3 regions of the Pseudomonas sp. S3_G06 genome follow, and region 2 is predicted to be linked to each of the others. Evidence: riboswitches for the same ligand, from Rfam matches in the RefSeq annotation. Region 2 holds a riboswitch; each other region holds the start of a gene.

What was found. Region 2 has a riboswitch for cobalamin ahead of cobO (cob(I)yrinic acid a,c-diamide adenosyltransferase). Riboswitches for the same ligand answer to the same signal wherever they lie in the genome.
Region 1: linked by a shared signal. The riboswitch ahead of AB4N47_RS08065 (ABC transporter substrate-binding protein) and the one ahead of cobO (cob(I)yrinic acid a,c-diamide adenosyltransferase) in region 2 are both predicted to bind cobalamin.
Region 3: linked by a shared signal. The riboswitch ahead of AB4N47_RS11460 (CbtB domain-containing protein) and the one ahead of cobO (cob(I)yrinic acid a,c-diamide adenosyltransferase) in region 2 are both predicted to bind cobalamin.

What each region holds. Positions count from the first base shown of each region.
Region 1 is NZ_CP162738.1:1,744,231-1,746,486, reverse strand. Features, by position in the region: gene map (type I methionyl aminopeptidase) at 1-640, opposite strand, end outside; gene AB4N47_RS08070 (ParD-like family protein) at 637-864, opposite strand; cobalamin riboswitch at 985-1,178, shown strand; gene AB4N47_RS08065 (ABC transporter substrate-binding protein) at 1,318-2,256, shown strand, end outside.
Region 2 is NZ_CP162738.1:3,386,524-3,388,779, forward strand. Features, by position in the region: gene AB4N47_RS15085 (cobyrinate a,c-diamide synthase) at 1-276, opposite strand, end outside; gene cobO (cob(I)yrinic acid a,c-diamide adenosyltransferase) at 273-884, opposite strand; cobalamin riboswitch at 968-1,197, opposite strand; gene AB4N47_RS15095 (hypothetical protein) at 1,361-1,945, shown strand; gene AB4N47_RS15100 (PQQ-dependent sugar dehydrogenase) at 2,012-2,256, shown strand, end outside.
Region 3 is NZ_CP162738.1:2,563,791-2,566,046, reverse strand. Features, by position in the region: gene AB4N47_RS11470 (cobalamin biosynthesis protein) at 1-102, opposite strand, end outside; gene AB4N47_RS11465 (CbtA family protein) at 99-800, opposite strand; gene AB4N47_RS11460 (CbtB domain-containing protein) at 812-1,009, opposite strand; cobalamin riboswitch at 1,133-1,351, opposite strand; cobalamin riboswitch at 2,138-2,256, shown strand, end outside.

The DNA.
Region 1 (2,256 bases), 1.6 Mb from region 2:
GGCGTTTGCCGGCATTGAGCATCGGTTCCACGGTGAAAATCATCCCGGCCTTGAGCTTCAGCCCTTGATTGGGAAAGCCGTAATGCAGGATTTGCGGTTCGTCGTGATAGACCTTGCCGATGCCATGGCCGCAGTACTCGCGCACCACGCTGAAGCCCTCCGCCTCCGCCAGGCTCTGGATCGCATGACCGATATCGCCCAGCGTTGCGCCCGGTTTCACTGCGCGAATGCCCGCGCACATCGCGTCGTAAGTGGTCTTGATCAGGTGCTGCGCTTCAGGAGTCGCCTCGCCCACCACATACATGCGACTGGTATCGCCGAACCAGCCGTCCTTGATCACCGCGATGTCGAGGTTGACGATGTCGCCGTCTTTCAATGGCGTACCCGATGGAATGCCGTGGCACACCACATCGTTGACCGACGCGCAGACGGTTTTCGGAAAGCCGTGATAACCGACGTTGGCCGGCACGGCTTTCTGCACATTGACGATGTAGTCGTTGCACAACCGGTCCAGCTCATCGGTGGTCACCCCGGCCTTCACATGCGGCACCAGCATCGCCAGTACTTCGGCGGCGAGTTTGCCGGCGGCGCGGGATTTTTCGATGTCGGCCGGCGTGTTGATCTTGATCTGGTTTCTCATGCGCTGACGGCTTCCTGAGTCAGTTGTTGCAGATCCAGGCCACCGTTCTGTTCGGCGCGGATCAGCAGGCGGCAAATGGCGCTGTGGTCGAGGTTGGGGTGCAGCTCGGCGAGCATGCCGATGCGCATCCAGTGCTCGGCCTGCGCGTTGATCGAGCGGCTGAGGGCGTTGCTGGAGATGCGCAGGTTCTCGTGCATGTCCTCTGAAATTTTTACGATGCCCATATTTGTATCCGATACGAAATGTATATGGAACGTATATTAATCAGTGCATACGGCCGATTGCAATGCCGACGACAAAATCGACGCTGTGGCAGATTCGCCTCCCCCTCCACCGTGCAAATCGACTACCATGCCGCCGCCGGTTTCCACACGGAATTAATAGGGAATCCGAAATGCTTGCACAGCATCAATCGGAACTGCCCCCGCAACTGTAGGTGCCGAGCCTGCTCCTCGACTGCCACTGGGTGAACCCCGGGAAGGCCGGAGCGTGGCGATGACGCATCAGTCAGGAGACCTGCCGGCACAGCGACTGACTAACCGGCGGGGTGTCCGGGAAGGACATCGTGCCGCGCGTATTTTCCCCGTGCCGGCCTTGCGCAGTTTCCACGACTGCGCCCGAGGTGTGTTTCCAACCGTACCCGCCCGCTCCCGTACGGTTCCCCTGGAGACTGCCCCATGCTGCTGCCCCGCGTTGCCACCCTGCTCACCGCTCTGAGCCTTTGCGCCCTGGCGCAAGCGTCGCCGACTGCGTATCCGCTGACCGTGGAAAACTGTGGCAGCAGCCTGACCTTTCAGCACGCGCCTGCGCGCACGGTGACCATCGGCCAGGCCGGTACGGAAATGCTTTATGCCTTGGGCCTGGGCGACAAAGTCGTCGGCACCTCGTTGTGGTTCAACGACGTGCTGGGCACATACAAAGCGCAGAACGACAGGATCGAGCGCCTCGCCGACAACGAGCCGAGTTTCGAAGCGGTGATCGCTAAACGCCCGGAGCTGGTTGCCGTCGAGCTGGAATGGATGGTCGGCCCGCAAGGCGCGGTCGGCACTCGCGAGCAGTTTCATGAACTGAAGATTCCTACCTATCTGCTGCCCTCCGATTGCGAAGCCAAGGACAACCTCGTCGGCTCGGACGGCACGCGGCTGGCGCCGTTTCGCATCGACAGCATCTACAAAGCCGTGAGCCAGCTCGCAGCGATTTTCGATGTGCAGGCGCGTGGCGAGCAGCTCAATGAGCAGCTCAAAGCCAGCCTCGCGCAGTCGATCGCCACCGCGAAAAAGCAGCAGCGCAAAGACGTCAGCGCCCTTGTGTGGTTCTCCAGCGCCGAGATGGACATCGAGCCGTTCGTGGCCGGGCACAAAGGCGTTCCCGATTTCATGCTCAGCACCCTCGGCGTGCGCAACGTCGTCGAGTCGGATGAAGAATGGCCGACCGTCGGCTGGGAAACCATCGCCAAGGCCAACCCGACATTTCTGGTGATCGCGCGCATGGATCGTCGGCGTTTCCCGGCGGACGACTATCAGAAAAAACTCGCCTTCCTGCGCAGTGATCCGGTGACGCGCAACATGGACGCGGTCAAGCACAACCGCATCATCATCCTAGACGCCATGGACATG
Region 2 (2,256 bases):
CTCGATCAGAATCAGATCAGCCTCGGCGGCGGCTTCCCACAACAGCCGACGACTTTCCTGCTCGCCGACCATCCACATGTCCAATTGATAGACCGGCGCACCGCTGGCGCGCTCGAGGATCATCGGATCGAGAAAGTCCGGCCCGCATTTGAACACGCGGACCTTGCGCCCCTGATTGCGATGCAAACGGGCGAGTGCGGCGGTGACGGTGGTCTTGCCCTGACCGGAGGCCGGCGCGGCGATCAACACCGCCGGGCAGTGGCGTGGTTGCTTCAAAGTTCGACGCCTTTCTGCGCTTTGATCCCGGCCTGGAAGGCGTGCTTGAGCATGCCCATCTCGGTGACCGTGTCGCCCATCTCGATCATTTCCGGCTTGGCGCCGCGACCGGTGACCACCACGTGTTGCATCGGCGGACGCGCCTGCAAATCGCTGAGCACCTGATCGAGATCGAGGTAGCCGTGCTTGAGGGCGATGTTCAATTCGTCGAGCACCACCAGACCGATCGAAGGGTCGCGCAACAATTCGCGCGAGACTTCCCAAGCGGCGGTCGCCGCGGCGATGTCGCGCTGACGATCCTGGGTTTCCCAGGTAAAGCCTTCACCCATGACGTGGAAACGCACTTGCTCGGGGAAGCGGCGGAAAAACAATTCTTCGCCGGTGCTGTTGCGGCCCTTGATGAACTGCACCACGCCGCACTGCATGCCGTGGCCCATCGCGCGGGCGAGCATGCCGAACGCCGAGCTGCTCTTGCCTTTGCCGTTGCCGGTCAGCACCAGCACCAAGCCACATTCGTCGGGCGAGTTGGCAATGCGTTCGTCGATCACGGCTTTCTTGCGCTGCATGCGCGCCAGATGGCGCTCGTCACGCTCGGGGGAATCAGTCATGGGGGGAGCTCTCCGTTGAGGCTGGATAACGGCGGGCAGGCACAAGAATAGACGGCAAAAAGCCTGGCATCGCCCACCGTGATGCCGCTGAGATGGATCAGGCCGGTCTCCGGGCTCATGAGCGGCGTTTCGCCGGACTGCGCGCCTTCCCGCTTCTTTCGAGGCAGTGGCTCAAGGCGCAGTTTTCACTCATTCACCGTTGCGGGGGCAGCGCCGGGATCGTCGTGGCTTCGCTTGAAGACCACCCTCACCGGCTTCCCTGTTTCACTCTGTCGACGCGGGGCCACAGAGCACCTGAAACAAGCGGCGAAGGTTAGAGGGTTGGGGGTGGAGCGTCAATTGAAGAGGCGCTTTGCGCGCGAATAACTGCCGCTGCTCAATTGTGCAGCGGCAATCTTGTGCCAGACTGTGACAAGTGATATCAAAGAGCCATGCTTTTTTCCAAAAAGCCCACTACAACAATAAGGATGACGACGATGCAAGGCATGATCATCAGCAACCCGCGCCTGGAATTCCTGCGCCCGTTGCTGGAACGCTGGTTTGACTGTATCGATCGCTACAACACCGTTCGCGGCGACAACGACACGCCATATTGGCACGACGAGAAAGCCAATCTCGGCCTGCTCGCGGCAGCGGCGTGGATGGCTGAAATGGTCACGCTGAACGACACGGCCACGCGCAAACAGAACGAAGAAGGCGAACGCAATGCCCGCGCCGACCTGCTGATTGCCGGCGCCGAAGACCGCGCGTTCATTCAGGCCACGCAACGCTGGCCACGGGTCAACAACCTCAACCTGACCCAGGCCCTGCTCGACATCACCGTTGATGCCAAGCGCATCAGCTACGCCAGCGATCTCAAGCTCGGCTGCCTCTTTGTTGCTCCGCAAAAACCTCAGCACAGCGCCAGCCCCGAAGAATTGCAGGACATGGTCGACGACCTGCAAAAGGAACACACCTGCGCCGTGGCCTGGTATTTCCCCTACGCCTATCGCAAATTGCACAGCGACGCGGGCAACTATCATCCGGGCATCGCCGTGCTGTTCAAGGAAGCCCGCGGTTGAGCAGTTGAACCATCGGGCCTGCGCCCTCCTCTATGTTTAGGAATGCATTCATAGGGAAGATCAGCAATGCGCAAGGCCCAACTCGCTCTTATCATCGCCGTCGCAGGCGGGCTCGCCGCCTGCGGTGAAACCTCCAGCCTGCAAGTCTCCGACGGCACCGGTCCGTCACCGAAACTGCCCGAACCGAACAAGACGCTGATCCCGACAGTGAACATCGCCCCGGCGGTGGGCTGGCCGGACGGCGCGAAACCGACCGCAGCGGCCGGCACCCAGGTCGCGGCGTTTGCCGAAGGCCTCGATCACCCGCGCTG
Region 3 (2,256 bases), 820 kb from region 2:
CTGCAACGCTTGATCGAGTAATGCACGCAACGTACTGGCCGGGCAGCCGCGCTGGCAGCCGAGGCCGACCACGAGGGTCGGCGCTGCGCGGTCATCGGTCATGCCTGATATGGACCTGCGCTTTTACGGCGGAACAACCATGCACTGATCAAGCCCAAGGCCAGCCAGAACGCGACGTTGGTCAGCTGCGAAGCGATTTTGAACTGGGTTTCCAGTGCCTCTGGGGCAAGCATCGAATGCACCTGCGGTTGCGGCGCGCCGATCACATGCGGCACGGCGAGAATCGCCACACCGAGAAGCTTCATCAGCCAGTGACGACTGAAGGCGATCAGTGCCAGGCCGACGGCGGTCGAAGCGGCGGTGCCGATCCACCAGATCTGCCGCGAAGCCAGATCGGCAGCCGCAGTGCCCGGCAATTCAGGTGGCAGGCCCAAGGTCGGCGCGAGTACGAACGTCGCGTAACCGGCCAGACCCCAGAGCAGCCCTTGCGAGGTTTTGGTTGGCGCGCGCAAGGTGTACAGGCCGGCGAGCATCAGGGCGAAACCCACCGCCACCACCAGATTACCGCCAGTGGTCGAGACCACGCGCTGCCAGCCGTCTTCCGGCTCCCAGGCTTCGCCATCATGGCTGTGGGCGGCGGTGCCGGCGGCGTGTTCGTGAACTTGCGCGACCGGTTCGGATTTCTCGAAGGTTTCGGCCTGCAGAATCAGTGGCGATACCCAGAAACTCTGCAGCAGGGTCAGCAGCAGGGCGGCCAGCAAGCCGGTGAAGCCTGCGGTTTGCGCAATACGCTTGATCATCTCGGCAAGCCTCAGTGGCACGGGAACGCGGCGCTGTGGCGGGTATCGTGAGCGGCGTTGTGCACCGCTTCGATGTGCGAGAAGCCGGCGAACCAGACCAGACTGGCACCGAGGATCGAGGCGAAGAGGGCGGCGGCCACGCGTTGGCCGAGTGTGGTGCTGCTGGAGATGTGGTCAGTGTGGCTGACGGTATTGCTGATGATCGACATAGCGCTTCCCTCTGAAATGTCAGCGGGTAAACAGAGCGCATGAAAATCCCTGCGAGCCGGGCACGCAGGGATTTCGAACAGCGCCCGCCCACCGCGGGTTTGTTTGTGGTCAGCGGCGCTTGCGCGCGCTGGGTGTTGCGGGCCGGTCTCCGGGCTCGCGAGGGGTTGGCTGGTCGCCGACCTGCAAGCATCACCTTCCCATGCCGGGGCACAGTGGATCTGACGCTTCGCTCGCTTACCGTTGCGGGGGCAGCACCGGACTGACATGGCTTTGAGTAAAGCACATGATTCACCGGTTTCCCGTTTCACCCTGTGAAGGGCACCCGTAACAAGGTGGGCAGGAGAACATGGGTTTGGGTTTTTAGTCAATTTCCGGGGAGTTGTCGGTGCTGCGGTGGGGGGTTTTTCTGATGTTTTTGTGTGTATATCCGTTGCTGCGGTAACGGCTGCTTAGGGTTTCGCCCTTACGGCGACTCACTTTTTTTACAAACGCCTAAAAAAAGTAAGCAAAAAAACGCTTGCTCCTACGTTCGGCCCTCGCAGGCTCGGGTTCCTTCGCTACGGGACTGATCCGGGCGCAGCGGCTCCGGTTTGCTTCGCTGCACCTCCTTGCGCTGTGTTCGACTTCGTCGAACGGTCGCTGCGCTCCCACGCCCGGATCAATCCCTCCACTCAGCCTTCCGACGTCGCCGGTGGATCAAGATCAAGAGCACTCGAGCTTGCGCTCATTGTTGAGTGGGGCGGCTTCGCCGCGGGCAGCTGCGCTGCTTTGCTTTTGCTTTTGTGGGAGCGAGCCTGCTCGCGAAGGCGGCCTGACAGCCGACCTGTTCTTGAAGTGGTACCCAATCCAACTGTAGGAGCCGCCGAAGGCTGCGATCTTTTGATCTGGCTTTTGCTTTTGCTGTTGCTTTTGATCTTTTGCCCCTCCGTAACGAAGGTACCCCGAGCTCCAGCGAGCGGGCCGTACGCCGGGGCAAAGCCTTTTGGTTTCTTTTTTGCTGGGCCGGCACTCCGGCGTTTGAAAAAGGGACTCGCTGTAAGAGCGAAACCATAAGAAGCCGTTACCGCAGCAACGGATATACCCCCAGTTTCAGACTCACCGACCATTGACCCACGACGGACCCATGCGTAGCCTTGCGCTTTCGAGGTTCTTCGGCACTCGCCGAAGCTAAGAAGGGAACGCGGTCAAAGCCGCGGCTGCCCCCGCAACTGTGAACGGTGATGTTCGTTGCCACGCCACTGCCAGC